DNA from 4 places in the Halalkalibacterium halodurans genome. Region 4 is predicted to be linked to each of the others. Evidence: riboswitches for the same ligand, from Rfam matches in the RefSeq annotation. Region 4 holds a riboswitch; each other region holds the start of a gene.
The links. Region 4 has a riboswitch for thiamine pyrophosphate ahead of thiE (thiamine phosphate synthase). Riboswitches for the same ligand answer to the same signal wherever they lie in the genome.

Region 1: linked by a shared signal. The riboswitch ahead of thiC (phosphomethylpyrimidine synthase ThiC) and the one ahead of thiE (thiamine phosphate synthase) in region 4 are both predicted to bind thiamine pyrophosphate.
Region 2: linked by a shared signal. The riboswitch ahead of thiT (energy-coupled thiamine transporter ThiT) and the one ahead of thiE (thiamine phosphate synthase) in region 4 are both predicted to bind thiamine pyrophosphate.
Region 3: linked by a shared signal. The riboswitch ahead of FED51_RS13545 (acetylornithine deacetylase) and the one ahead of thiE (thiamine phosphate synthase) in region 4 are both predicted to bind thiamine pyrophosphate.

Annotation. Positions count from the first base shown of each region.
Region 1 is NZ_CP040441.1:2,085,287-2,092,988, reverse strand. It holds gene FED51_RS10230 (IS1182 family transposase) at 1-918, shown strand, start outside; gene thiC (phosphomethylpyrimidine synthase ThiC) at 1,126-2,913, opposite strand; TPP riboswitch at 3,053-3,167, opposite strand; gene FED51_RS10220 (long-chain fatty acid--CoA ligase) at 3,258-4,874, opposite strand; gene FED51_RS10215 (EamA family transporter) at 5,146-6,060, opposite strand; gene FED51_RS10210 (S8 family peptidase) at 6,177-7,511, opposite strand.
Region 2 is NZ_CP040441.1:908,711-916,412, reverse strand. It holds gene FED51_RS04425 (S8 family serine peptidase) at 1-2,387, shown strand, start outside; gene thiT (energy-coupled thiamine transporter ThiT) at 2,416-2,976, opposite strand; TPP riboswitch at 3,041-3,140, opposite strand; partial or broken gene FED51_RS04415 (transposase) at 3,633-4,137, shown strand; gene FED51_RS04410 (PTS fructose transporter subunit IIABC) at 4,091-5,968, opposite strand; gene pfkB (1-phosphofructokinase) at 5,974-6,894, opposite strand; gene FED51_RS04400 (DeoR/GlpR family DNA-binding transcription regulator) at 6,891-7,646, opposite strand.
Region 3 is NZ_CP040441.1:2,797,093-2,804,794, forward strand. It holds gene FED51_RS13530 (MurR/RpiR family transcriptional regulator) at 1-300, shown strand, start outside; gene FED51_RS13535 (gluconokinase) at 318-1,820, shown strand; gene aceA (isocitrate lyase) at 1,905-3,188, opposite strand; TPP riboswitch at 3,392-3,498, shown strand; gene FED51_RS13545 (acetylornithine deacetylase) at 3,598-4,881, shown strand; gene tenA (thiaminase II) at 5,091-5,765, shown strand; gene FED51_RS13555 (ATP-binding cassette domain-containing protein) at 5,758-6,507, shown strand; gene FED51_RS13560 (ABC transporter permease) at 6,504-7,256, shown strand; gene FED51_RS13565 (ABC transporter substrate-binding protein) at 7,253-7,702, shown strand, end outside.
Region 4 is NZ_CP040441.1:1,598,155-1,605,856, forward strand. It holds gene FED51_RS07835 (ROK family glucokinase) at 1-385, shown strand, start outside; gene aspA (aspartate ammonia-lyase) at 382-1,797, shown strand; gene FED51_RS07845 (NAD(P)/FAD-dependent oxidoreductase) at 2,297-3,349, shown strand; gene FED51_RS07850 (YqgU-like beta propeller domain-containing protein) at 3,680-4,789, shown strand; TPP riboswitch at 4,845-4,953, shown strand; gene thiE (thiamine phosphate synthase) at 5,041-5,676, shown strand; gene thiS (sulfur carrier protein ThiS) at 5,673-5,870, shown strand; gene FED51_RS07865 (thiazole synthase) at 5,876-6,655, shown strand; gene thiO (glycine oxidase ThiO) at 6,670-7,702, shown strand, end outside.

The DNA.
Region 1 (7,702 bases), 490 kb from region 4:
GACTATCTGCCACGCTTAGAAAGATACGAAGATCAATTAGCGACATTCGGTGATCGAAATAGTTTCTCCAAAACCGATCGAGATGCCACATTTATGCGTATGAAGGAAGATCATATGAAAAACGGTCAACTGAAACCCGGATATAATGTACAGGCAGGGACCGAAAATCAATTCATTGTCGGTTATTCCATTCATCAACGCCCAACAGATACTCGTTGTTTGATTCCACACCTTCGTATGCTTGAAGAACGCCAACTCCCCTTTCCAAAGAAGCTAATCGCAGACGCTGGTTATGGAAGTGAGCCCAACTATTTATATATCGCTGAAAACGAATGGGATGCCCTCATCCCTTATCATACGATGAGAAAAGAAGAAAGCCGGGTCTATCGGAACGACCCATGGAAGGTACAGAACTGGACGTATTTGGAACATGATGATACCTATATATGCCCAAATAACCGGAGAGTGACTTTTCGATACTACCGCAAACGAACGGATGCCTACGGATACGAACGAGACTTCAAAATATATGAATGTGAAGACTGTACTGGGTGTCCATTCAAGACGGATTGTACAAAAGCGAAAGGCAATCGCCAGATTCACTATAATCCGGTATATGAAGAAGGAAAATCAAAAATGAAACGAGCCCTTGATACGGAAGAAGGCGCAAAGACCTATCGAAAACGGAAAACAGAGGTCGAAAGCGTGTTCGGTCATATCAAGGGCAATCGGTCGTTCCGTCGTTTTCACCTTCGTGGCCTTGACAAGGTGAACATTGAGTTTGGGCTGATCGCAATCGCCCACAACTTCCTGAAACAGGCGAAGACCATCCGCCTGTTTCAGGAAGAGATAAACCGATCATCGGAGACAAAAAGCCTGAAGCGACTTATAAATGTCACTTCAGGCTTTTCTTTTTAAGGGCTTTTGAGACAACCCCTTCCCACCTTAGTAGTAGAGGGGCTCTATTTTTCCACACTTTTCGCACGTTTGATAGGTAGGGCCTTTTTGAAAATGGTGCTCACAGCTCATTTCATGCTGCTTGATCTCCTTTTCGATCCGAGTTGTTTCGTCTTTTAATTGCTCCAGCTTTTTTCGTAGCTCTTGAATAACCAGGATGATCCCTCCTTATCGGTATAGGTTACCTCCCGCTTGTTTAAATTCATCGGCTTTCTCTTCTAACCCTTTTTCAATCGCTTCCTCCGTATCAAGACCCTGTTCTTTCGCATAGGTGCGAATGTCTTGAGAGATTCTCATGCTACAAAATTTTGGACCACACATGGAACAGAAATGAGCGGTTTTTGCTCCCTCAGCCGGTAATGTTTCGTCATGGAATTCCATTGCCCGTTCTGGGTCAAGAGATAAATTAAACTGGTCACGCCATCTGAACTCAAAACGCGCTTTCGATAAAGCGTCATCCCGTTTTTGTGCCCCTGGGTGTCCTTTCGCCAGATCTGCTGCATGGGCTGCGATTTTATACGTGATGACACCTTCCCTTACATCATCTTTATTCGGTAAGCCCAAATGCTCCTTCGGTGTCACGTAACAAAGCATGGCTGTTCCGTACCAGCCGATCATCGCTGCTCCAATCGCTGATGTAATGTGGTCATACCCCGGCGCGATGTCGGTCGTGAGCGGTCCTAACGTATAAAAAGGGGCTTCCTGACAAATGTCTAACTGTTTATCCATATTTTCTTTAATTTGATGCATCGGAACATGTCCTGGACCTTCAACCATCACTTGTACGTCATGCTCCCAGGCGATTTTCGTTAACTCTCCTAGCGTTTCAAGCTCGGCAAACTGCGCTTCATCATTGGCATCAGCGATCGAACCTGGTCTCAGTCCATCCCCTAGGGAGAAGGCGATATCATATGTTTTCATAATCTCGCAAATCTCTTCGAAATGGGTGTATAAAAAGTTTTCTTTATGATGGTACAAACACCACTGCGCCATGATCGAACCACCGCGGGAGACAATGCCTGTCACGCGCTTTGCTGTTAACGGAATGTAGCGAAGTAAAACACCGGCATGGATCGTAAAATAATCGACCCCTTGCTCTGCTTGCTCAATTAACGTATCGCGATACACTTCCCACGTTAAGTCTTCTGCTACTCCGTTTACTTTTTCTAACGCTTGGTAGATCGGTACGGTCCCGACTGGCACAGGAGAATTGCGAATGATCCATTCCCGGGTCGTATGAATGTTTTTCCCTGTCGAAAGGTCCATGATCGTATCGGCTCCCCAGCGCGTAGCCCACGTCATTTTTTCCACTTCTTCAGCAATCGACGATGAAACAGCCGAATTGCCAATATTCGCATTAATCTTAACATGGAAATTCCGCCCGATGATCATCGGTTCGCTTTCTGGATGGTTGATATTGGACGGCAAAATCGCTCGCCCACGTGCAAGTTCATCACGAACAAACTCTGGGGAAACATTTTCACGGATTGCGACAAACTCCATTTCCGGTGTGACAATTCCTTTTTTGGCGTAATGCATTTGTGTCACATTAGCACCTTTTTTTGCTCTTAACGGCTTGTGCGAGCTGGTGCGCGGAAACACTTCTCGCGCCGCGCGTGGATCATCGTCCTTCGTAAAGCCATTGTCTTCTGGACGCACATCCCGTCCTTCATATTTTTCACAGTCACCCCGCTCTAAAATCCATGACTTACGAATCGCAGGCAACCCTTTTTCGATATTCACTTCATAGGATTCATCGGTATAGGGGCCGCTGGAATCGTAGACGAGGATCGGCTCATTTTCCGCTTCGCCGCTATCTGTCACGGTCGGGTGCTGGGAAATTTCGCGAAATGGGACACGGATGTCAGACCTAGAACCTGTAACGTACCGTTTTTGGCTGTTTGGAAATGAGGATTGAATCGATAATTGCTTGAGGTCGATCGTTGATTTGGACATGGAATCTCTCCTTCGCGTGTGTAGTCGTCAGGACAAGATTCTGAATCCATAAAAGGTGGGAATAGGAGTGTATTTTTTTAATAAAATAAGCCAGGGTTTTCGTCATTCAGACGGACCCTGGCATAAAATACATTCGTGTGGTATAACATGATAACTTCCCCACGCTGGTATGATCCAGATCAGGTCCCGAGGGTTTAAAAACTTCATCGCGTTTTTTTCTCAGCCCAGCTCATTGGACTCCCCTAGTTATTTCTATTAAGTTCGAGTTTCATTATAAAGAAACTGAGCGAAAAGGGAAAGGCATTGTTGTCTTTTTAGGAAAATAGACCCATTAGGGCGCATTGTTACCTATTGGCTTCCATTTGTTCTTTTACTTGCTCACGGAGAGCCCGTTTCAAAAATTTTCCGACCGATGTTTTTGGTAGCTCATCCATAAAGATCACCCGGTCTGGAAGCCACCAAGATGGAAACTTCCCTTCTAGAAAGCGACGAATATCTGCTTCAGCTACCGACCCTTTATTTGGATCTTTTAGCACGACACATGCAACTGGGCGTTCTTGCCATTTCGGATCAGGGACGCTAACGACTGCTGCTTCAAAAACATCCTCATGGGCCATGATCGCATTTTCTAAATCAACAGAAGAAATCCATTCGCCCCCACTCTTAATTAAATCCTTCGTTCGATCCACAAGCTTAATGAATCCTTCTTCATCAATCGTCGCCACATCCCCTGTATGGAGCCATCCATCGGCAAAAGCATCTGATACCTCCTCTGCCTTATAATAGTGGTCGGCAATCCAAGGTCCACGGATGAGAAGCTCGCCCATTTCCGCCCCATCAGGTTTAACCTCCCCATTAGGCCCAACGACCTTCACCTCCAATCCTGGGACAACTAACCCTTGCTTTGCCCGTAATTCTAACGTTTCCTCTTCATTCAAATCAGCTTGATAGCTTTTTACCATCGAAACTGTCACAAGAGGACTGGTTTCTGTCATTCCATAAGCATGAAGAAATGGAACGTTGTACTTTTGCTCAAAGGTTTGAATCATGGCTGCTGGTGCGGCAGACCCTCCGCATAAGATGGCACGGAGATGCTCTGTTTGATAAACTCCCGTCTCTAGCTCTCTCAGGAGACCTAACCAAATCGTTGGCACTCCTGCCGCAAGTGTTACCTTTTCTTCATCGATTAGCTCTGCCAGCACTTGTGGCGTAAACTGAGGGCCTGGCATCACCTGTGTTGTGCCAAACCAAGTCGCAGCAAAAGGGAGACCCCACGCATTTACATGGAACATAGGGACGACTGGCATGAGCACGTCTTTTTCTGACAATCCTGCGGTATCAGCAAGTCCTAATGCCATGCTGTGCAAATAAATTCCCCGATGGCTGTAAACAACCCCTTTTGGTTTTCCAGTTGTAGCTGAGGTGTAGCAAATTCCTGCCGGAGATGTCTCATCGATCGACTGAACAAACTCGAAGGAAGGGTCCCCTTTCGCGATGAACTCTTCATACGAGAAAACATTCGGCCAATCGACTTCCGGAAGCTCACCATCAGACATCAAAACAAACGCTTCAACTGACGAGAGTTGATCACGGAGCTGGGCAATGAGCGGCCAAACATCTGCATCGACGAAAAGCACCCGGTCTTCGGCATGGTTGATCACATAGGCAATATGATCTTGAGAGAGACGTAAATTAATCGTATGGAGCACGGCGCCAATCCCTGGTATGGCGAAATACGCCTCCAAATGTCGATGTGTGTTCCATGCAAAGGTCCCTATTCGATCTCCTTTCTTAATGCCAAATTGGGCCAGAGCCGATGCCAATCTTCTCGTTCGTTCCCCAATTTGCTGATACGTTAAGCTCTTTTTTCCGTTAAGCGTTCGGCTAATGACTTGTTTTGTAGGAAAATAACGTTCTGCTCGTTCAATGAAATGAGAGAGTAAAAGTGGTGAGTTCATCATATTCGTCAGCCCCTTCCAAAAAATAAATGACAGAAAATCGCGTTAGATCTTGCGGCTATTGACAAATACGACAGCCGGTGATCAATTCCTTTTTTTATTTGTAAAGGCTTTCATATTTTTTGTCGACATTCCCATTCAGTATTTTGATTAATTGCATTCACGAACTGTAAAAAAACACAGTGAAGGACCCTTCATTGTGGTTATAGAACATAATGGATTTGAGGCCAACACAATGCTTTTGACACAAACGTTGATGTTCTTACTCTGTTCTTCATTCAACGTTTACTTTGTCTTTCTTGTTTCTCAAAAATCGTGTAGAAGGAGTCTTAGCCCCAGTAAAACCGGTTAAAACAGCTAATCCGAGTAACAGCAGTAATACTCCTCCCCATGCGATAAAGGATAAAGCTTCACCCACAAGAAATACACCTAGTAAAGCTGCAGTGAGTGGTTCTGCTAATGCGAGAGTAACGGCAGTTGATGATGCAACGCCTGTCAACCCGCGGGTAAAGAGTAAATAAGCGATCGCTGTAGCGACGATTCCGAGATGAAGCACAACGAAAATTCCGCGAAACTCTGTGAGCCAAGATAAATCGTAGAGAAAAAAGAGTGGCACTAAAAATAGTGCACTTAAGGAAAAGACAACAGCGACTACCGCTTCAGACGGTTGCTGTTGAAGAAGCTCCTTACTCGCAGCCGTATAAACGGCAAAGGACAATCCAGCCCCGATGGCTAGTAAGAATCCTACCGGTGAGACTGTCACCTCTTCGCCTGGCAGTGTCAACAGAAGACAGCCGGCGATTGCTAAAATGGTGGCGATTCCCCATGTCGGACCAGGAGGTTTGCGCTGGATTACCCAATCGAGTAACCCGGCAATGATCGGCGCACTCCCAATTGCCACCACTGTTCCAACCGCAACACCGGTGATCGATACGGCTGAAAAGAAAAAGGGCTGATACGCAGCCATGCTAAGAGCTGCGATAAAAGTAGGGAGGACTGGCCATCCTCGAAGCTGGAATTTTCCCTGGGCCATCAAGAATATAAATAACGACAGTCCCCCGACAGCAAGTCGACTTGCTCCAATGATAATCGGATGGGCCTCAGCCGGAGCAAATACTTGAGCCGTACCGGTTGTCCCCCACATCATAGCGGCTATTAATATAAAAATGATCGACAGTGAATGTTTCACAATTTTCCCCTTCCGTTCTATCGCTGACTTTTAAAAATATTGTAATCGATCTGGAAGGGATAATCGGTGCTTATTTTTAGATGAATGTTTGCCATTTTTAAGATCTTTTTTACTCTCTATTCTTCTTCGCTGTTCGGAATCGCACCCTCTGCTGAAATATATCCTGCTCCGTATACGTTTGGATCCCTATCCGCCCAACGATCCGTACCTTCCATTAGCCTCGTTTTCACTTCATCAGGTGTTAAGTTTGGCTCATGTTGAAGCATAAGTGCCACAACTCCTGCACAAACGGGTGTCGCCATCGATGTACCTGACATCATCGTATAGTGGGAGCCGACACGACTTCCTTTTTGAATTTTGTCATAAAATGAATTTGGTGACCGAAGCGATACGATGTTCACACCTGGCGCGAGAATGTCCGGCTTAGGTTTACCGTAAATCGTAGGGCCTCTACTTGAAAATGGGGCAACATCATCATCCTCTCGATCGGTTGTATCTCGGTCATCAAGGGCACCAACTGTGATCACCTTTTCACTCACCCCAGGACTGGCAATCGTCTGTGCATCTGGACCGCTATTTCCAGCAGCGACACATACAGTAATCCCAGCGTTCCACGCCTCTTCCACAATGCGAACCATTGGATCTTCCTGCTCGTTTTCGTACGGAAGTGCTTGCCCACCTAGAGACATGCTGATGATATGAATCGGATCGTCTGGGTGTTTTTCGTTATATTGAATACACCACTCCACTCCTTGCATAATCGATTCAAGAGATCCCATTCCTTGCTTATTTAAAACTTTGACACCAATGACATTAGCCTCTGGGGCTGGGCCGCGATACTGACCATCAGAGCTTGCTCCGTTACCTGCTGCGTCTCCAGCGCAATGAGTTCCGTGACCATTGTCATCGTATGGCTCTTCCCGTTGGTTGACAAAATCAACAAAAGCTTTAATTCTACCTTCTAAGTCTTCATGGGGATAGATTCCTGTATCGATGACAGCAATCGTCACGTCTTTTCCAGTTAACGTTTCCCCGTTGCGAATCACTTCAAATGCTTGAGCAGATTCAACTGCTGTATCAAGCAGTGCATGAACCTCTCGATTTAAATAGATTTTTCGAATATCTTTGCACACGAGCATCTCTTGCAATGACTCTGGCGTGACGTTGGCGCTAACACAGCGGATTTTCGAGAATGAATGGCGAAGCTGACACTTTTGATGCTTTTTCAACACATGCTCCACCGTCATGGAGCCTTGATCAAAACACCCTTGATTCAATTCAACAATCACCGAATAGGTTTTACGTTTCAGCAACATTTTTTCAAAAACGCTGTGAAAGAAGCATGGTGTCCATTTAAATGGTTTATACATGCTCAGCATTTGTTCTCTCAACGGTTTATCTAATTTATGAGCATTGGAGCGGACAGTCTGTACCATGGAATATCCAAACATCTTAATTCCTCCTATCATCCGTGGTTTTAACAATCTATGATTGGAGGGAGACAAGCGTAAAGATGTTTGTCCCTTCTCTATGAAAAAAGGCGAATTCCATAGAGAAGGGGATGGTTAAAAACTCCTGCTTCCTACATGCTCCATGCCTGTATGTTCTTACAGCGCAAAAAAGAAAAGTGACCACCCTAGTG
Region 2 (7,702 bases), 690 kb from region 4:
CGTTTCGAACTTTTGTTAGCTTCACCCTTATTTTACTTCTAACGCTAACAAGCTACATACCAGTGAGTCAAGCGAATGGCGAATCGCCATCTCTTGCGCCGATGGTCGGGGAGATTGATACTTCTTCCTCTGCATTAGAGACCGTCATAGTCGAAATTGAAGATCCATCGATTATTGAAGCCAAACACCAAGGACAAAAACAGTCAAAAAACGAGCTAAAACAAGCCCGTCAATCGGTAATTGAGCAAATCCAAGACTTGGTCCCGTCAAGCACGGTTACTCATGAGTATGACTTTCTATTTTCCGGATTTGCCCTTGAGCTCCCAGCTCATCAAATTCCTTCTATTTTAGGGGTTGATGGCGTTCATGCTGTCTATCCAAATATAGAATATGAGGTAGAGACTGACTTTGACGAAATTGTCATTGAAAAGGATGCCTACAGCCCTGAGATGTTAGACAGCGCTCCCTTCATCGGCGCCAATGATGCGTGGGAAGCTGGTTATACAGGTGAAGGCATTACCGTAGCCATTCTTGATACAGGTGTTGATTACACACATCCTGATTTAGTCCACGCTTTTGGTGATTACAAAGGTTGGGATTTTATCGACAACAACGATGATCCACAAGAAACATCACCAGGTGATCCGCGTGGTGCAGAAACGACACATGGCACACACGTTGCTGGAACTGTAGCCGCCAACGGTCTGATCAAAGGGGTTGCCCCTGATGCAAACCTACTAGCATATCGTGTGCTAGGACCGGGTGGGCGTGGATCAACCGCTGGGGTAATCGCCGGAATTGAGCGTGCTGTTCAAGATGGCGCAGATATTATGAATCTATCATTAGGAAATACATTAAATGATCCTGACTTCGCGACAAGCATTGCCCTCGATTGGGCGATGGCCGAAGGAGTTGTAGCGGTTACGTCGAACGGAAATAGTGGTCCGAACAACTGGACAGTAGGGTCTCCTGGTACGTCCCGCGACGCCATTTCTGTCGGTGCCACTCGCTTGCCTTATAATAAGTACAAAGCGAGTGTGTTTACATCAGATGGAATCGATTATCCGAGTGCGGATATTATGGGCTTCCCGTCAGATGAGGAACTACTTGAACTCGATGGCGAGGCGTATGAATATGCTTTTGCAGGCCTAGGCAAACCGGGTGATTTTGAAGGTGTGGACGTTGAAGGAAAAATTGCCTTAATCGTTCGCGGAGAAATACCATTTGTCGAAAAAGCAGAAAATGCAAAAGCAGCGGGCGCAGTGGGCGCGATTATTTATAACAACGTTGCAGGAGTTCAGCCAACTGTTCCTGGACTGGCGATCCCAACGATTATGCTATCAAATGAAGACGGATTAAAGATGAGAAACGAGCTTGAAAATGGTCAGAATACCGTGACGTTCTCCATCGAGTTTGATAAACTCGTCGGCGAAACTGTTGCCGATTTCTCCTCACGTGGACCTGTGATGCATACGTGGATGATTAAGCCTGACGTTTCTGCACCAGGGGTTGCGATTGTGAGTACGATTCCAACGCACCAGCCTGATGATCCGTACGGTTACGGCTCACGTCAAGGGACGAGCATGGCCTCTCCTCACGTAGCAGGTGCAGCAGCGCTTCTCCTTGAAGCTCACCCAAACTGGGGTGTTGACCACGTGAAAGCAGCACTTATGAATACAGCTGAAAACCTTGTAGACGAAAACGGCAACCGTTACCCGCACAACACACAGGGGGCCGGAAGCATCCGTATCGTTGATGCAATTGAAGCTGAAACCCTTGTCACACCTGGTAGCCATTCGTTTGGTACGTTCACGAAAGAACGCGGAAAACAAGTGGAACGGCAGCATTTCACGATTCATAACTTATCGAACAAACGAAAAACGTATCAATTCGACGTTCAATTCGCTGGAAACCCAGACGGGATTAAAGTGAAAACGAGTAAAAACCTTCGCGTACAACCAGGAAAAACACAGAAGATTAACTTTAATGTACAAGTCGACGCGCGGAAATTAGATCCTGGTTATTACGAAGGTACGATCATCGTATCTGATGGATCGCAAACAGTAGAGGTGCCAACGATCCTCTTTGTATCAGAGCCAGATTATCCTCGGGTTACAACGTTTGATTTAGACATTGATGAAAATGGTGTATTGTTTGGAAGCGCCTATTTGCCAAACGGTGCAGAGGAGTTTGGTCTTTGGATTTACACGCGCGATACGCTAGAGTACGTCACATCGGCTGCTGTCGTGCAGAACATCGGCAAAGGCTATCATGACGTCACATGGGATACGACGGAGCTTGCTCCCGGCCGCTATTATGTGTTTGCCTATGCGGAACGACTCGGGAAAACCGACTTTGTCCTAGGGGATGAAATCGTAGTAAAATAACCTGTAACGAAGAAAAAGAGCTTGGGCTTTACACCCCGAGCTCTTTTTTCGGTTGAAACATTTGTGAATATTTTTTCCCAAAAAGGGCAAGAACGATGATGCTGATTAACGCCTCAGGCAGCACGTATGAGATGTTGTACACAAATGAATAGAGGGCTACAGGCGTTCCTTCTGGAGCATACTCCCCAAACCAAACGATGCCTGACGTAAAATGACATAAAAACCGGAGAAATGAGGCAAATAACACACCGCCGATCATCGCCGCATAAAAACGTTTCCCTTCAAATGAACCTTTTACGGCAAAAAGGCTAGCCAAGCCGATCGTTAAAAATGGTAGCGGATAGTCGAGGACAAGTTGAACAGGATGGACGACGTAGCCGCCAATTAATTTGAGCAAGCCGACAATCAATCCCGTCACAATCCCCGCTTTCCAGCCACGCCGGAAGGCCATAACAACGATCGGCAGCATCACGAGTGAAATCGACCCACCATACGCCCAAAAGACGCCAATTTTTACGAAGCTGAGCACGAACGCTAAACCACTCATGATAGCGATCTCGATTAAAATAAGTAACCTTGATGAAGCCATGAAAAAACATCTCCTTCCTACCCACAAGGAGATGCCGCATTGACTGATTATCGTAAACTAGTTTTCACGAAATGCGCCACTTCCCTTCGCTAGTATGAACTAGATCAGGTTCCAAGAGTTGAGGATTCGCCTCTCTCAGTCTTTCGACACCCCTAGTGGTTATACATGTTTTATTTTCTCATTTATCCTAGCATAAGTTGAGTCGGAATGGTATTGTTTTTTCTTTCCTTGTCGACGTCTCCAACCATTTGAAATGAAAAGGAGCTGCATCAAAAGTCTATCTTTTGATGCAGCTTTTCTGATTTGTTCTAAATCGCGACTTGGCGGACGCTTTCCGCGGGCAACGCTCCAGCTTCCTCGAGAACCCCACTCTCGGCGATCTTCCGCTGTTGCTTTTCCCGCAGGAGTCGCCGCCTGTCGCTCGTTCGACCCCATTTAACGCGCGAAAGAACATACAAAAAAAGTCGACCGATTGTTTAAAATGAAGGTACCACTACCAAAATTCAAACGAAAGAAGGCGATTTTTTGTGTAGCCAAGCGGCTACTTATTAGCCGTATACCATGAATCCACTCGTGCTTCCTATGGATTTTTCCGATCTCAGTCCAGAGAACCATGTGGCACGTGTGGTGAATGTCATGTATCGAACAGTACCCAAAATCAGCGGAAAGTCTCTTTTAAACGATACACCAAGTGGATCGATCCGTAAGGTTATACATGGGATTTTAGATGATATGAGTGTGAATCATGTGAAGAATGCCGTTCAAGCTGGAGTGTACCAAGGCCCAGGGAAATCGACAGGTCACTACAACCCAGTGTACGAGGAACTGAAAGCGAAGAAGGCAGAACGCTCCACCAAAAAAAAGATGTGGAGAGGGGATTTGGTCATGTCAAACAAAACTCTCCGCTTCCGAAGGCTGCATCTTCGCGGTAAAGAAAACGTGCACATCGAGCTCAGGCTTGTGGCCCTTACTGCACAACATAAAGAAACGAGCGACGGTGGATCTTCGCTCGAATAATCAACGAAAACACATCAACACAAAAATCGGGAGAACCGCATCAAATGGTTCTCCCGATTTTATGTTTTAAGGTGCTTTTGGGACAGCAGCTTTTTACTTAAAGCTTCGCGTCTTTTTTCCAGAATCCGAGTAAGAGCGCGGTAACGATTGAACCAGCGATAATGGCTACAAGATAGAGAAGTGGATTGTTGACGATGTTACCAATAAAAATGACGAAGGCTCCGCCGTGTGGCGCTGATAAAGTTACATTAAAGAGAGCGGTCAAGCCTCCAGCGAACGCCGAACCGACGATGATGGACGGGATGACACGTCCTGGGTCAGCGGCTGCAAATGGAATCGCCCCTTCAGTAATGAACGATGCACCGAGAATGTAGTTTGTTTTCCCTGCTTCACGCTCTTGTTTCGTGAATTTCTTCTTGAATAATGTTGTCGCAAGGGCAATCCCTAACGGTGGCACCATTCCACCTGCCATAACAGCTGCATGTGGACCGAAGTTTCCGGCGTCAATCATCGCAATTCCAAACGTGAAGGCCGCTTTGTTGATTGGTCCACCCATATCAACTGCCATCATACCACCTATGATAATTCCGAGAATCACCATGTTAGCTGTTCCCATTGAGCCGAGCCAATCTTGAAGACCAGTGTTAAAGGCAGCTAGAGGCCCAACAATGACAAGCATGATCATACCAGTAATAAAAATATTAAAGACCGGGTAGAACAAGATCGTTTTAATTCCATCAAGTGTTTGCGGAAGGTTAGCCAATACTTTTTTCACACCGAGAGCAACATAACCTGCTAAGAAACCGGCAATCAACCCACCTAAGAATCCAGCTTCACCTGTTGACGCAATCAATCCACCGATCATACCTGCGGCAAATCCAGGACGATCCGCAATACTCATGGCGATGAAAGCCGCAAGAACTGGAATCATAAGACCGAACGCATTTCCGCCACCGATCGTCATTAACATTTCCGCAAATGGATGGTAGGATGGATCACTCGGATCAAATGCTTTGATCCCGAACATAAAGGAAATCGCAATTAAAATACCACCACCAACAACGAACGGAAGCATGTTGGAAACACCGTTCATTAAGTGTTTGTAAAACCCGAGCTTCGGACGTCCTCCACCTGCAGAACCGTCTTCTCCACTTGCTTGAGCTCCGCCTTCATAGACAGGCGCTTTCCCTGCTAACGCTTGGTCAATTAATTCTTTTGGCCTACGAATACCGTCGGTGACAGGAACTTGGATCACAGGCTTACCGTGGAAGCGATCCATCTCCACCTTCGTATCCGCCGCAACGATAATCGCTTTTGCTGCGCTAATTTCCTCATCTGTGAGACGATTCTTTACACCACCTGAGCCGTTTGTTTCTACTTTGATCGATACCCCTAGCTCCTGTGCTTTTGATTTTAAGTTGTCGGCTGCCATATACGTATGGGCAATACCAGTCGGGCAGCCTGTAACCGCTAATAGCTCATAGCCTTCCTGTTTCTCCTCAGCCTCTCCAGCTGTTTCTGCTTCTTTTTTATCAATTGCTGCTAAAATCTCGTCCTCTGATTGCGCTTTCATTAAGGTGCTACGGAAGGATTCATCCATCAAGAAAGTCGATAGTCTTGATAGGGTTTCAAGGTGCTCGTTGTTCGCCCCTTCGCTCGCGGCAATCATGAAGAACAAGTGACTTGGCTGTCCGTCTAATGATTCATAATCAATCCCTGCATCTGAGCGTCCAAACGCAATCGCCGGCTGTTTCACCGCTGCCGTCTTGGCATGAGGGATCGCAATCCCTTCCCCGACACCTGTTGTGCTTTGTGATTCACGCTCAAGAATCGCTCGTTTGAATGCTTGTGCATCGTTGAGCCGTCCCGCTTTATCAAGCGTACGGACGAGCTCATCAATGACGGCTTCTTTAGAGGCAGCTCGTAAATTGAGTACCATTGTGTCTTTTTTTAGAAGCTCTGAAATTTTTAACATCGTAATCACCCTTCCTTTTTTATCGTTCGTTGAAGTTGCTGTTGCAGCCGTTCGACTTCCTCTCTTGTACAAAACCCATCGGAGAATGCTGTCGCACTACCAGCAGCAACTGCGAATGGCACTGCATCTTCAAGGGACTTTCCCTCTTGTAATGCTGCCAAAAATCCCGCCACGACCGAATCACCGGCCCCGACCGAATTTCGCACCTCCCCAGACGGAACGTTCACATGAAACATCCCTTCCGCTGAGGCAAACAATGCCCCATCCCCTGCAAATGACACGAGAATGGATTCGATGCCTTCACCGATGAGTCGCTGAACATGGGGGATGGCATCCTCAATCGAAGCAATTGGCTTTGAAACGAGTTCTGAAAGCTCATGATGATTGGGCTTTATGAACGAAGGCTTTGCTGCCAATACTTCGTGTAATGCCTCTCCACTCGTATCCACAGCCACAAAAGCGCCTCGCTCTTTGGCAATTTGTGTCATCGAGCGGTAAATTGTCTGTGGCATCGCTTGTGGGACACTACCAGCAAGAACGAGCACATCCCCTTTTTCTAATTCTGTTAGCTGCTCAAGCAAAGCTTGAACATGTTCTTTCTTAATCAGGGGAGCGGTGCCATTTAATTCTGTTTCCTGCTTACCCTTGATCTTGACGTTAATTCTTGTATCGCCTTCCACCTCAATAAAGGAGAGACCAATCTCTTCTTTTTCGAGGGCGTTTCTTACATAAGCTCCTGTAAACCCACCTAAAAATCCAATTGCCTTTGTCTCATGTCCGAGACGCTTCAATACGCGGGAGACATTGATGCCTTTACCACCAGGCTGTTTCCTATCACGCTCTGAACGGTTGACGACTCCTTGCTCAAAGTTTTCCACTTGGACGATGTAATCAATTGAGGGGTTTAACGTCACTGTATAAATCATAGCGTCACCACCTTCACTGCTGTCTGAGTTTCGTATGCTTGAATGACTTGCTGCTCCACATGGCTGCTCGTCACAATCGTAGCAGCATGAATCGGCGCAACGGTTGAAAATGTCGTTTCTCCAAATTTTGAATGGTCGACCAACATAAAGGCTTCTCGCGAAAGGGAAAGGGCTGTTTCTTTCACATATGCTTCTTGAGGGTCCGGTGTTGTGAAGCCATCCTCTAAATGGACTCCATTAATGCCAAGGAACGCTTTATCAAATCGAAACGTCTGCAAGCTTTGAATCGCATGGCGTCCTACAAATGCCCGTGTTCCTTGCTTCACCGTCCCGCCAATAACGTACGTTTCCACCCCTGCCTCAAGCAGTGCGGAGATGCTGTCAAGTCCATTCGTGACAACAACTATTTTTTTATTTTTAATAAAAGGAATTAATTCATACGTTGTCGTTCCTGCGTCAAGAAACAGACAATCGCCATCCTCTACGAAGCTTGCAGCTAATTCCGCAATCTTCTTTTTTTCGTGATTGTTTTTGACTGTTTTTTCAGCCATGGTAGGTTCTTCACGGCGCTTCTTTAGGACGGAAGCCCCGCCATGAATACGCTTTAATTTTTTCTGTTTTTCTAGCTCGGTCAAATCACGACGAATCGTAGACTCTGACGCATTCGTATATTCGACAAGGTCATGAATCGTTACAACTTCTTTTTCTTGTACTAGTTTTACAATTTGTTCATGACGTTCGATCGTTAACATAGGACACACCTCATACGACTTCTTATTTAGAGTATACAATCACTTTCGGTCAAAAT
Region 3 (7,702 bases), 1.2 Mb from region 4:
TTCATTTCTCATTCAGGGACGAATCGCGACTTGCTCCAAGCGTTAGAAGTAGCGAAAAGTCATCAGGTGAAAACGATTGGGATCACCACGTATGGAAAAACACCATTAAGCAAAGAAGTGGATATCGCCCTTTATACTGTTTCCCAGGAGACTGAATACCGTTCTGAAGCATTGGCATCTCGCCTGGCACAATTAAGCATCATTGATGCCCTCTATGTCAATGTAAGCATCAGGCGAAAGGATGAAATGAAAAACTCTTTGCATAACATGCGAAAAGCGATTTCACTGAAAAGAATGTAGAAAAAAGGGGTACAACTATGAATGATCGATATGTAATCGGATTAGATATTGGTACAACAAGTACAAAAGCTGTACTGTTTCACTATGATGGTGCTGTGATCGGAGAACTGGAGGTCGAATACCCTATTCTCCGACCTCAGGCAGACTGGGCTGAACAAGATCCAGACGAAATTGTCAACGCTAGTAAACAGGCAATCCGCGTACTCATGGAACGGACATCCGTCTCCCCTAGTGCCGTAACTGCTGTCGGTATTTCGTCGGCAATGCATTCCATCATTTGTTTAAATGAAGACAAACAACCGCTCTCCAACGCCATCATCTGGGCGGATACAAGGAGCAGCGAGCAAGCAGCACAATTAAGATTGTCACTCAGTTCTCAATTCATGAAACGAACGGGAACCCCCTTTCATCCGATGACACCTTTTTGCAAATTAACATGGATGAAACAGAAGAAATACCCGCCTTTTATAGAGGCTTCCTCCTTCGCCTCCATTAAAGAATATTTGTGCCTTTTATGGTTTGACGAGCATGTAGTCGATTATGCAACAGCCTCTTCCTATGGGATGTTCGACATCGACGCATGCGTGTGGGACGTGGAGGCTTTACAGCTTTTACAGCTTTCCTCTGAACAGTTCGGTAAGCCTGTTCCACCAACGTACACCCTTTATGGTATGAGTGCTGCACTTGCAGATGAACTTGGCCTTCTTCCTTCCACTCCTTTTGTTGTGGGAGCCACTGACGGTCCACTTGCTAACTTAGGAGTTGGCGCTACTGGGGAAGGGGATACCGTGATTACGATTGGAACGAGCGGCGCCATTCGTCAACTGTCCTACCGTCCAATGGTCGACGAGCATCAACGCACGTTCTGTTATCGTGTCGATGACCATCTTTTTGTTTCAGGCGGGGCGACAAACAATGGCGGTATCGTATTACATTGGCTACAGAAGCTATTTGCGATAAATGGGCTTGAGAAAAATGCTAGTTTCACACCGAGCTATGATTCGCTGCTTCGGCTTGCCGAACAATCACCAGCTGGGGCGAATGGCGTTCTGTTTCTACCATACTTAAATGGAGAACGTGCCCCTATTTGGGACGGAGCGGCCCGGGCAAGTTTTGTCGGATTAGGAATGTCACATCATCAACCAGACATGATTCGCGCTGCATTAGAGGGGACGATCTTTAGTCTCTATCATGTCGGGCAAACGCTGAAAGAAATGAGCGGTAGACCGACCCGCTTGTTTGCCAATGGTGGTTTTTCACGTTCAAGGTTTTGGCTTCAAATAGCGGCCGACATGTTTAATCAAGAACTACTGTTGCCAAAAAGCCACCAAAGCGCAGCATGGGGAGCGGCGTGGTATAGCTTATATGCTTTAGGAGAAGTTCCTTCCCTAGCAGCCATTAAAAATAGTGTCCCGATGACCAATTCCATTCTTCCTGTAACTGAACATTCTCTCGTCTATGAAAAAAATTTCACGTTTTACGAAAAATTAGCCACCTCTCTTCCGATGCTTCGGAAATAACGAGCTTTTTGTTTTATATCAAACTATCAATAATAATCTTGTATTATAACAGCCACTACAAAAAAATGTAGTGGCTGATTTCCCTTATTTTTGAAATTGCGCTTCCTCGGTCGAACCAGTAAGTGCAGTCGTTGATGATGTTCCCCCTGTGATTGTTTGTGCCACTTGATCAAAATAACCGGTTCCCACTTCACGTTGATGTCTCGTTGCAGTATAACCTTTTACTTCACTGGCAAATTCGGCTTGCTGAAGTTCAGAATAAGCGCCCATCCCCCGTTGTTTATAGCCATATGCAAGCTCAAACATGCTATGGTTCAGTGCATGAAAGCCTGCAAGCGTGACAAATTGGAACTTATACCCCATCTTACCGAGCTCTTGTTGAAATGTTTCGATTGTCGCCCGATCTAGATTTGCCTCCCAGTTAAATGAAGGCGAACAATTGTAGGCAAGTAGTTTTCCAGGGAATTTCTCATGAATCGCGTCGGCAAATTGCTTCGCTTCCTCTAACGAAGGCTTTGATGTTTCACACCAAATGAGGTCCGCATATGGAGCGTACGCTAAGCCTCTAGCAATCGCTTGCTCAATACCTGCATTCGTCCGATAAAACCCTTCCGGCGTTCGTTCTCCCGTAATAAAACGTTGGTCTGCTGGATCAATATCACTCGTAATTAAATCAGCTGCATCTGCATCGGTCCGGGCGACCAAAATCGTCGGCACTCCCATAACATCTGCTGCTAGTCTTGCTGATACTAAATTGCGGATTGCCGTCTGCGTCGGGATGAGAACTTTTCCGCCTAAATGACCACACTTCTTTTCGGAAGCGAGTTGATCCTCAAAGTGAACCCCAGAAGCTCCTGCTTCAATCATCGCTTTCATGAGCTCAAAGACGTTTAATTGACCACCAAAGCCAGCTTCCGCATCAGCTACGATTGGCGCGAAATAATCCACTTCTCCTTCCCCTTCAAGGTGTTGAATTTGATCAGCTCGCTGAAGTGCTTGATTGATCCGCTTTACGACACTTGGAACGCTATTGGCAGGATATAAGCTTTGGTCTGGATACATATGTCCTGCTAGATTGGCGTCTGCTGCTACTTGCCATCCACTTAAATAAACCGCTTTCAAACCCGCCTTTACTTGTTGGATCGCCTGTCCCCCAGTCATCGCACCGAGGGCATTCACGTAATCCTCTTCGTGGAGTAGCTTCCATAGTTTTTCCGCCCCAGTCTTTGCAAGGGTATACTCGATTTTAAGCGAGCCTCGTAGTTTGACTACCTCCTCTCCGCTATATGGACGCTCCACTCCTTGCCACCGCACGTCATTGCTCCAAGACATCTCTAATTTTTCCGCTGTTTCTTGCCATCCACTCATCATACTCTCCCCTTTTTTCATTTTTCGTCAGGATTACCTGACAACAACTGTAATAATACAGTATTTGATTTATGACTTTATAATATAACAGATTGATTGCGATGACAACCACTTTTTTCTAACATTTTTGAACTTTCTTTCGACACAATGAAAAATGATTGTCAAATCTGCTCGAATTATGCTAACCTAAATGTAACTTCATAGGAATCCACTAGGGGTGCAAACCGCTGAGAGAGATGTTTTTTAGCATCTTAACCCTCATTCACCTGATCTAGGTAATACTAGCGAAGGGAAGTGGCCATCGTCATTACTGTTCATTTATGGAACTGATTGAAATTGAACGATGATTACAAGCCACTTCTTTTTTAGACAGTGGCTTTTTATTTTGTCCGTTCAATGAATCTAGGAGGTGTTTAAGCTGTCGGTTATCGAAGAGTTACTAGCTCATGTCGACAAAAACAAGGAGGAGCTACTTGCCCTCGTTCAAACGCTTGTCGCCTATCCAACCCCAAGCCCTCCAGCAAGAAATACGGCTGACGCCCAACAGTATATCCGTACGTATTGTGAGAAGCTTGGCTGTAATGTAGACATGTGGGACGTTTATCCAAACGATCCTAACGTTGTAGCAATCTTAAAAGGTACATATAGCGAATCATATCGAAGCCTGATTTTAAACGGTCATATCGACGTGGCCGCCGTCGATGAATCGGAAGAGTGGAAAACACCGCCGTTTGAAGCAACCGTTAACCAAGGAGTGATTCGTGGTCGTGGAGTGGCAGATATGAAAGGTGGTCTTGCCGCTTGTTTATTTGCGATGAAAACGCTACATGCGTTCAATATTCAGCTTCCAGGAGACCTGATCTTTCAATCTGTCGTCGGTGAAGAGGTTGGCGAGGCGGGGACAAAAAGTTGTTGTGAAAGAGGGTACACAGCTGATCTTGCCATCGTCAGCGATACGAGCCATTGCGAAATTCAAGGCCAAGGTGGTGTGATCACAGGCTGGATTACGGTTAAAAGTCCTGTTACCTTTCACGACGGAACAAGACGGAATTTGATCCATGCTGGTGGAGGAGAATTTGGCGCGAGCGCCATTGAAAAAATGATGAAGCTCATTCAAGGCCTACAAGAGCTTGAGCGTCATTGGGCCGTTACCAAATCGAGCCCAGGTTTTCCGCCAGGGATGAACACCATTAACCCTGCCTTTATCGAAGGCGGCCGTCACCCTGCGTTTATCGCCGATGAATGCAAACTATGGATTACTATCCACTACTACCCGCATGAATCCTATGAAGAGATCGTCCGTGAAGTCGAAGAGCATCTTTTGCACGTAGCCAAAGCAGATCCTTGGATGAGGGAGCACCCGCCATCCTTCTCATGGGGCGGTACTTCCATGATAGAAGACAAAGGAGAGATTTTCCCTGCCTTTCAAATTGATGAACAAAGTGACGCTGTGCAACTACTAAAAAAAATTCATTACCATTTAACAGGTGAAGAGGTAAAAACGAGCATGTCACAGACCGTAACCGACGGAGGATGGTTGGCTGAAGCGGGCATTCCGACCTTGCTCTTTGGGCCTGGGAAACTTGAAGATGCCCATAGTGTCAATGAAGAGCTAGAAATTGCTGAACTAGTTCAATATACGAAAACATTGCTGACGTTCATCTATGAATGGTGCCATCTTAGAAAAGCGTAGGGACTGGACCTAAAGATCGGAGAGAGGAAGTACGAGAATGCCCCCTCGGGAAGGTACCCGCTTTTGGCGCTTGGTGCGAGTCTCTGGTGATCCTTTCTTTACTTATGAGAAAAACTAGCTTACGCCAAGTCTTAATGACTGAAGCGCTCGTATTGCTTAATCTTTAATCACTTTCATACTTATAGTGAAAATAATAAGGAGGTATTCGTATGTCTTTTGCAGCCAGTTTGTATGAAAAAGCTCAGCCTATTTGGAAGGCTGGTTACAACCATCCATTTGTTCAAGGGATTGGTGACGGCACACTAGAGAAGTCGAAATTTCAATTTTTCATGAAGCAAGACTATTTGTATTTGATCGATTACGCGCGCCTTTTCGCCCTTGGGACATTGAAAGGAAACGACCTACAAACAATGTCAACGTTCTCCAAGCTTCTCCACGCAACGTTAAATGTTGAAATGGATTTGCACCGAGCGTATGCAAAACGACTCGGCATTTCGGCAGAGGAACTGGAGGCAACTGAACCAGCCGCGACAACCCTCGCTTATACGAGCTACATGCTTAATGTAGCACAGCGCGGCTCGTTGCTTGACTTAATCGCTGCGGTTCTTCCATGCACATGGAGCTATTACGAAATTGGGGTCAAACTCAAAGGCATCCCTGGTGCTTCTGATCATCCTTTTTATGGCGAATGGATCAAGCTTTATGCTTCTGATGAATTCAAAGAGCTCGCCGATTGGTTAATTCAAATGCTAGATGAGGAGGCAAAAGGGCTATCTTCAAAAGAAAAAGCCAAGCTAGAGACGATCTTCCTAACGACAAGTCGATTGGAAAACGAGTTTTGGGACATGGCGTACAACGAACGTATGTGGAACTACAATGGTTAAAGAGCTGTTAACGTTCGAGGAGGTTTCCTTTGCCTACTCTTCCTCCTCACCTGTCATTGAGCGACTGTCGTTTACTGTGTTTGAAAATGAGATCGTTGCGATTTTAGCAAAAAGCGGTTCAGGGAAAAGCACACTGTTTCGCTTGATCACCGGATTAGAATCACCCGATCAAGGGACGATTGTTTGTCATGCTCAAGGAAAGATCGGTTACATGCCACAGCAAGACTTACTGTTGCCTTGGCTCACGATTTTAGAAAATGTGTCCCTTCCCCTTGAAATTCAAGGAAAAGACAAAAAAGAAGCCAAAATAATTGCAGCTTCTTTTTTCAACCGGTTCGGTTTAGTAGGGACCGAATCTCTTTATCCTGATGCCCTATCTGGAGGAATGCGACAACGGGCGGCTTTTTTACGTGCGACATTAACAAGCGAAACACTCCTACTACTAGATGAACCGTTTGCCTCATTGGATAGTTTGACAAAAACGTCGATGCACCGCTGGTTAGTATCGATGTGGGAAAAGGAAAAACGAACGCTTTTGCTCGTCACCCACGATATTGAAGAGGCCCTCCTGCTATCTGACCGTCTGTTCATTTTTACGAATCAGCCTCTTCATGGCTTTACTGAAGTTCAAGTGCCGCCGGACTTAAGGCGTAAAATGGAAACCACAGAAGAGATGGAGCAACACCGGTCCTCATTAAAAAAAGACATTCGTGCCTTATTGATAGAGGAGTCGTTGCGATGAAAAGATCCTATCAAGCACTCGAACCTACTCTTTTCTTTCTAATGCTCATGGTGATATGGGAGATTAGCGCTCGTATGATCGGTCAACCGTACCTTCTCCCCTCACCGATCCAAATCGTCATGCGTACGATTGATCTTTCGGAATCGTTGTTCTTTACCCATCTACCTGCTACCTTGGCGATCATCTCAATCGGATTGGCCCTGTCAATCGTACTCGGAATCCTCCTTTCCTTGCTTATGTTTTGGAACGAACGGGTCGAACGAGCGGTCTATCCGTTGCTAGTGGCTAGTCAAACGATTCCTGTTATTGCACTAGCGCCGATTTTCGTTTTATGGTTCGGCTACAGCATTTGGAGTAAAGTCGCCGTTACGGTTTTGTTGACCTTTTTCCCGATTACAGTAAATACGTACGATGGATTGAAGAGTACGAACCGCCAGTATGAGGAACTGTTTTACACGATGGGAGCGACGAAAAGGCAGTTGTTTTTTCGACTGTTCGTCCCATCGACGCTGCCTTCCTTTTTAACAGGCCTTCGCATCGCTGTTCCTTTGGCGGTCATTGGTGCTGCTGTTGGTGAATGGTTAGGTGCTAACGAAGGACTCGGTTATTTCAGCAGAAGAATGATGACTCAATTTGACGGACCCGGTGTTTTCGCACCGATTTTCATCTTATCGTTACTCGGGATTTTAGGCTTTGCTGCAATTAAAAAGCTAGAGAACATCTTACTACCTTGGAGGAAAAAACAATGAAATCATTTAAAATCATAAGTCTGCTTTTAGCGATTCTTTTTTTAGCAAGCTGTCAAACGAATACAGCATCTGATGATGAAGCATTAGAGACGGTTGAAGTGATGCTCGACTGGTATCCAAATGCCGTCCACACGTTCTTATATGTTGCGATCGAAAATGGCTATTTTGCAGAGGAAGGATTAGACGTGGACATCGTCTTCCCTACGAATCCAACCGATCCTATTCAACTGACAGCGAGCGGGGCGATTCCCCTTGCGCTTAGCTACCAACCAGATGTGATTTTGGCCCGTTCAAAAGACTTGCCGGTTGTGTCTGTTGCATCCGTCGTTCGTTCCCCGCTCAATCATGTGATGTTTTTGGCTGAACAAGATTTCGATTCACCTGCTGACTTAGTCGGACTTACGGTTGGCTACCCAGGAATCCCAGTCAATGAACCGATTTTAAAA
Region 4 (7,702 bases):
CGAACATAAGGAGAGTCGGCTCGCCCTAGATTATGACAAGCATGGGGTTCTTACGGCGAAAGATGTTTTTTCTGCAGCGGATGCGAGCGATGCTTTTGCATTATCGGTCGTTGATCATATTGCCTATTATTTAGGCTTTGCCATTGCCAACTTAGCGAATGCTTTGAACCCGGAAAAAATCGTCATCGGTGGTGGGGTCTCTAAAGCGGGAGATACGCTGCTAAAGCCGATTAAGCAGCATTTTGAAGCCTATGCCCTACCTCGTGTGGCAGATGGAGCGGAGTTTCGCATTGCGACCCTCGGGAATGATGCCGGGGTCATTGGCGGCGGATGGTTAGTCAAGCAACAAGAGAACAGCATGGAAAAGGGGAACGAAACGGCATGACAGACTATCGTGTAGAGCGAGATTTAATTGGTGAAAAGAAAGTACCGAAAGAGGCATATTACGGAATTCAAACGATGAGAGCGAGGGAAAACTTCCCCATTACAGGGTATCCCCCTCATGAGGAATTGATTCGCGCCTTTGGCTTTGTCAAAAAGGCTGCTGCGATGGCGAATCGGGATGTAGGGGTGTTGCCAGCTAACATTGCCGATGCGATCATTACCGCAGCAGACGAAGTGATCGAAGGAACGTTCAACGATCAATTTATCGTTGATGCGATCCAAGGTGGTGCAGGTACTTCTTTTAATATGAATGCAAATGAAGTGATTGCCAATCGTGCGATTGAAATCCTTGGAGGAGAGAAGGGGGAATACCTCCGCGTGAGCCCAAATACTCACGTGAACATGGCGCAATCGACAAACGATGCTTTCCCGACAGCTATTCATATTGCCTGTCTTTATTTAGCCAAAGGATTAATTCAATCACTAGAAGACCTGATTGCAGCCATTAAGGAAAAGGAACAACAGTTTGACGATGTGTTAAAAATGGGGCGAACCCATTTACAGGATGCAGTTCCGATACGAATGGGACAAGAATTTGGCGCTTACCGCCGCGTCCTCACTCGTGATTTGGGACGAATCCGCAGCTCAATTGATCATATGCATGAAATTAATATGGGGGCGACAGCAGTAGGGACAGGACTTAACGCAAAGCCTGAATATATGGAAAAAGTGGTTGCCTATTTAAGTGACATTACTGAATTTCCGTTCCGCCATGCAGCAGATTTAGTGGACGCGACGCAAAATACGGATGCTTACACAGAATTATCGAGTGCGCTGAAAATTTTGGCGATCAATTTATCAAAAATGGCGAATGACATCCGCTTGATGAGCTCTGGGCCACGCACGGGGTTAAATGAAATCAACCTTCCACCGCGTCAACCAGGGTCGTCGATCATGCCAGGAAAGGTAAATCCAGTAATGGCTGAAGTGATCAACCAAATTTCGTTCCAAGTCATCGGCAATGACCATACGATTAGCTTAGCGTCAGAAGCTGGGCAACTTGAACTAAACGTTATGGAGCCGGTTCTCGTCTTTAACTTACTTCAATCGTTATCGATCCTGCAAAACGGGATGAAGGTGTTCCGTCAGCACGCGATTGAAGGAATGACGGCCAACGTAGAGCGCTGCAAAGAAATGGTGGAGAGCAGTGTTGGGATCATTACTGCGATCAACCCCCATGTAGGATATGAAACAGCCTCTCGAATCGCAAAGGAAGCGATCCAAACAGGGCGTCCAGTACGAGAAATTTGTCTAGAACGAGGGATTTTAACAGAAGAGGAACTAAACGAAATTTTGGATCCGAAAGAAATGACGAAGCCTGGTATTGCTGGGGCAAGGTTCATTTACGGATAAGAATTTAAAGGGAAACGATATGAACATACAATCGGGGGCTGTCCCAAAAGCACCTTAAAAAATAAAATCGGGAGAACCGTTTGATACGGTTCTCCCGATTTTTGTGTTGATTTGTGTTCTTTGGTTCCTTCGAGCGACAGGCGGAAACTCCTGCGGGAAAAGCAACAGCGAAAGATCGCCGAGAGTGGGGTTCTCGAGGAAGCTGGAGCTTGCCCGAGGAAAGCGTCCGCCAAGTCGTCATTTTGAACGAATAAGTAAAGAAGTTGCCTCAAAAGATAGACTTTTGAGACAGCTCCTCATTTTTTTATGGTGTTGTTATAAGATTCAGCACAGGCCGATGTCCACTTTTAAGATGTCCTCCTCGTCACCATTCGGTATTTTTGCGCAAATCTTATCTTTTGCGGCAGAAACGTTTTGAGTTGCTAGCCGTAAAAAAATCAGTTACAATTAATTGATAATGATAATCAATATCACCGTTTGTTAAAAGGGGCGAAAGAGGATGAACTGGGAAGAACTTTATGATGTTACAATTATCGGCGGCGGACCAGCAGGATTGTTCTCTGCGTTTTATAGCGGACTTAGAGAAATGAAAACGAAGGTTATCGAGTATCAACCGATGCTAGGTGGCAAAGTTCATGTTTATCCAGAAAAAATGATTTGGGATGTGGGTGGATTAACACCGATCCTAGGAGAAAAGTTAATTGAACAGCTTGTTACGCAAGCGTTAACGTTCAATCCAACCGTCGTTTTGAATGAGAAAGTCACATCGATTGCTCAAGAGGAGTCAGGATGGTTTGTGATAAGGACAGCTTCTGGACGAGCGCATTTAACAAAAACCGTGATAATTGCCGTGGGTGGTGGAATCTTAAAGCCGCAAAAAATCGAGCTAGAAGGGGCCGAACGATTTGAAGTGACGAATTTACACTATACGGTTAAGTCGTTGATGCGATTTAAAGATAAAACAGTCATCATTTCTGGAGGGGGTAATTCGGCCATCGACTGGGCGAACGAACTAGAGCCAATCGCAAAAAAAGTTTATTTAACTTATCGAAAAGAGGCGTTGAATGGTCATGAAGCACAGATTTCACAACTTCTAAGCAGTTCCGCTACTTGCCTTTTCCATACGACAATTACCAAGCTGATCGCCAGAGACAAGAAAGAAGTAATTGAACAGGTTGAGCTTACTGATCATCAAACGGGTGAAGTGACTAATTTAGCAGTTGATGAAGTGATTATTAACCATGGATATGAACGGGATAAGTCGTTGCTTGATCAAAGCGAAGTAACTCTTGATCGGATCGATGATTATTATATTGCCGGAACCCCAACAAGTGCTACATCTGTAGGGGGCATCTACGCAGCAGGGGATGTTCTAAATCATGAAGGAAAGCTACACTTAATCGCCGGAGCCTTTCAAGATGCAGCGAATGCAGTCAACCAAGCAAAGCAATGGATTGAGCCAGAAGCCCATCAGTCAGCAATGGTTTCATCACACAATCATGTGTTTAAAGAACGGAATCGGGAATTAATAAGACAAATGTTAAAAAATTAGTATCTCTAAGATCTGTGAACGTACGGGCGATCACAGGTCTTTTTGCGCTTTTAAGAAAGGTCAGCAGGGTAATAGAAAAACGATTGTTTCCCCGTTAAGGATTGGTAGCAAGCCAGTTTTGTAAGGAAGAAGGGTTTGAAAGCAAGTCGAATTTCTGAAAATGAATAATGGTTGGTTTGATCATCGAGTAACGGATATACTAAAAGCACGTTTCACTAACAGTTAAAAAATTGTAAAGAAAATGTTCAGAATCTGAAACTTTTTTGTCTGAAAAATCGTTATACTATTATCGAGACTATTATAAACCATACTAGTAGAAAGGAGATTAACGTGAAATACCGCGCGGTTCTCCTATCCGTATGTTTGCTTTTCATCGCTGGTTGCTTTCCTCAAGCAGACGAGCCCGAACGAGATACATTGCCAGAACAAGAAGAAGATCCGTTACCAACTGGGCAGGAACAGCCTTCCATAACGCCAATTGCCGGTACTGAAGCACAGTACATTGATATAGCTGAGTGGTATGATTCTGACAGTATTCTGTACATAACAGATGAAGGAGAGAATTCCCTTGTTTATATTTATAACCTGTTGACAGGAGAAAAAAAATCTTTGTTTTCATCTGACGACGCTGTGATTAAAGTTACCGCCAATAGCACGCACAGCCAATTTGCGATTCAAACGGTGACGCAAGCTGGTGATGCCCCTGTTTCGATCATTGATAGCCAAGGGGAACTGCTCATGAAGCTTGAAGACTTTGGCGAAGATTTTTCAATTTTTTGGAGTCCATATGAAGAAGATAAACTTATAGCGGTTGCCTATCTGCCAGACTGGGAGCAGGACCTTTATCTCATCGATACTAGCGACAAACAAGTAGAGATGCTTGACTTGGACCAATCATTCGTTCAATGGTTAGATGAGCGTACGATTGTTTATCTTGATTGGAATGGAGATAGCGAAGGATACTATGCTCCGCTTTACACCTTTGACCTTGAAACAGAAGAGGTTGTTTTGTTGCATGAGGAAGCGATTGCGACCCTTGGTTTTGGCGATCATGTAACGCTTATCATTGAGCGTCCAGAGCAAGGGGCAGAAGTGACGACCTATCAATTTTGGAACGGTTCCGAACAGCTTGCGGAGTGGAGTGTGCCAATTCTACGTACATATTCCGAGCAGTGGTGGATCCCGTTTTATGATTTTGATTTAAACAAACGGCTGTTTTATGCTTATAAACCTAATCGAACGGGAGATTATTTTGAATATGATGGAGGGTTTTCCTTTATCGCCTTTGATGTTGATCACGGTGAGGAAACCGTTCTATTTGAGTCAGATGAACACGTTCCGTTTCGTTTGTCGCCAACGGGGCAGAGGGCATTGTTTGGCCCGCGTTTAGAAACAGTGATGGATCTTCTGACTGGAGAGAGTAACTCCCTCATTGAGTAACCATCTTTGCAACGAGATCAGAATATGTCATAATAAAAAGAGAATGAATAATTGCACAGGAGACTAGGGGTGTCTGCTTAAGTGGACTGAGAAAAAGGTGTGTTCCTTTTACCCTCATACCTGATCTGGATCATGCCAGCGTAGGGAAGTCGACTGCACGTGACGATCATCATGGGTAGCCGGCATCCTTATGGATGGCTGGCTTTTTTTATTGTATATACAAAACAGAGAAAAGAGAGAGGAGAAGCAAAATGAGAGATTTTCGGCTATACGCGATAACGGGGGAAGAATTTCACCCCGGTCGCTCGTTACAAGCTGTAATGGAAGAAGCGATCCTTGGTGGGGTAGATATCATTCAGTTGCGCGATAAGAAAAGTCACAAACGGGAAGTGCTTGAAAAAGCGAGAGTCCTTCAAGCATTAGCCAAAAAATATGACATTCCGTTGATCATTAATGACCATATCGATGTAGCACTTGCCGTAGATGCAGACGGTATCCATCTCGGACAGGACGATTTGCCTCTTTCAGAAGCGCGCAAAATTATGGGCCGTGATAAAATAATCGGAATTTCTACTCATAAAATCGAAGAAGCACGGGAAGCCGAAAAGGGAGGCGCTGATTATATAGGGGTAGGTCCCATCTTTGAAACGAAGAGTAAAGAGGATGTAGTGGACCCTGTTACGACCGCTTATATTCAGCAAGTTGCTCATGAGATCTCGATTCCTTTTGTGGCGATTGGTGGGATCAAATTGCATAATGTGGAACAAGTGTTGGACGCTGGAGCTACACGCATTTGCATGATTAGTGAAATTGTCGGGGCAGAGGACGTAAAAGGGACATGTGAAGTATTTAGCACTATTCTAGAGCAGCGAGGGATTGGGTCATGAATGTAATTGTGAATGGTGAAGTTGCAACAATTAAAGCGAATACGTTAGCGGAACTCGTTAGCCATTATGAATTGGACGACCAGCTCGTAGTGACAGAGGTCGATGGGGAAATTATTGATCGGGAGCATTGGACTCATTTTGAACTAACGGAAGGACAACGGATTGAACTCGTTCACTTCGTTGGAGGAGGATGATGATGATGAAGGATCTACCACTTTCAATTAGCGGAAAGACGTTAACCTCCCGCTTCTTTTTAGGAACGGGCCGCTACCCGAATCCTTTCGTTCAAAATGAAGTGATTCGAGTGTCGGAAGCAGAGGTGCTGACATTTGCCATTCGTCGTGTAAACTTGCAGGCACCGGGAGAAGACGCAATTTTACAGCATCTAGAGGGAAAAACGTTTACGTACTTGCCGAATACTTCTGGAGCAAAAAATGCTGAAGAAGCGATTCGCATTGCTCGTCTGGCTAGGGCATCGGGTCTAAGTGATTGGATCAAGGTAGAAATTAGCGTAAACGAGCGAACCCTTTTACCAGACCCTGTAGAAACGTTACGGGCGACCGAAACGTTAGCGAATGAAGGCTTTACAGTTTTACCATATACATCAGATGATCCTGTGCTTTGCAAACGGCTTGAAGAAGCAGGAGCTGCAGCGGTTATGCCAGGAGGTGCTCCGATTGGAACTGGACTCGGCATTTTAAATCCGTACAACCTTGGTTTAATTGTGGAGGAAGCCAACGTTCCAATCATTGTTGATGCGGGTCTCGGTTCCGCACAAGATGTCGTTCAAGCGATGGAGCTTGGCGCCGATGGCGTGCTCATGAACACACCTGTCGCCAAGGCAAAAGATCCTGTGAAAATGGCGCTGGCGATGAAGCATGCGATCGAAGCAGGGCGACTTTCTTATTTAGCGGGGCGGATTCCTAAAAAACGGTACGCCACAGCGAGCAGCGGACTTGAGACATTCATTTCAAAATGAAGGTGTGGTTCTAGGTGAAGGAGCATGTGATTGTATTAGGCGGTGGCGTAATCGGTCTAGCGGTTGCCTTTGAACTGAAAGTGCGAGGGCATCAAGTCACCGTGCTTGAGCAAGGCTTATGCGGGGGACAAGCGTCTGGAGCTGCAGCGGGTATGCTCGCCCCATTTTCTGAAATTGGTGAAGACCCTAATGACTTTTTTCATTTGGCTCACGAAAGCTTAAAGATGTATCCCGATTGGCAGCAAGCGGTGAAGGAGATATCTGGCAAGTCTTTTGAATATGTTCAATCAGGTAGCCTTCATTGTGTTTATCATGAAGCTGATTTTCTTGAACTTGAATCAAGACAGCATTGGCAAGGAACGTTCGGGGTTGAGTCTGAGATCTTAAGTCAGCAACAAATTCGTGCGCTTGAACCGAATATTTCAGATGAGATTATCGGCGCCATCTATTATCCTGAAGAAAGTCATTTGTTTGCTCCTGATTACGTCAAAGCGTTAGAAATCGGCTGCCGTAAGCTAGGAGTGACCATTGAAGACGAGGTAGGACATATTTCGATAGAGGCGTGGATGGAACACCAAGTTCTCCGAGGGCCTTCAGGAAAGCAATGGGCAGGAGATCGTCTGATTGTTTGTGCAGGGGCGTGGGCTTCTGAGCACGAGGAAACTTTTTCTCTGCGTGTTCCTGTATATCCCATTCGTGGGCAAATTTGCGCCTATGAAGTTCCCGCTGGCGATGTTCGTCATATTGTGTACACAAGTCAAGGCTATATCGTACCTAAAGGAAATGGAACGGTCGTTAACGGCGCCTCAGAAGACATCGCTGGCTATAATACAACGGTAACAGAACAAGGGATTAAACGACTGACGAATTGGAATGGTCATATCTTTCCGTTTTTAAACGAGCTTACCCCTTTTCATACGTGGGCTGGGCTGCGACCTGCCACACAGGACGGGTATCCTATGATCGGTGAGACGAAAAAAGCACCACATGTTGTTTTTGCAACAGGTCATTATCGTAACGGGATCTTATTAAGCCCGATTACAGCTA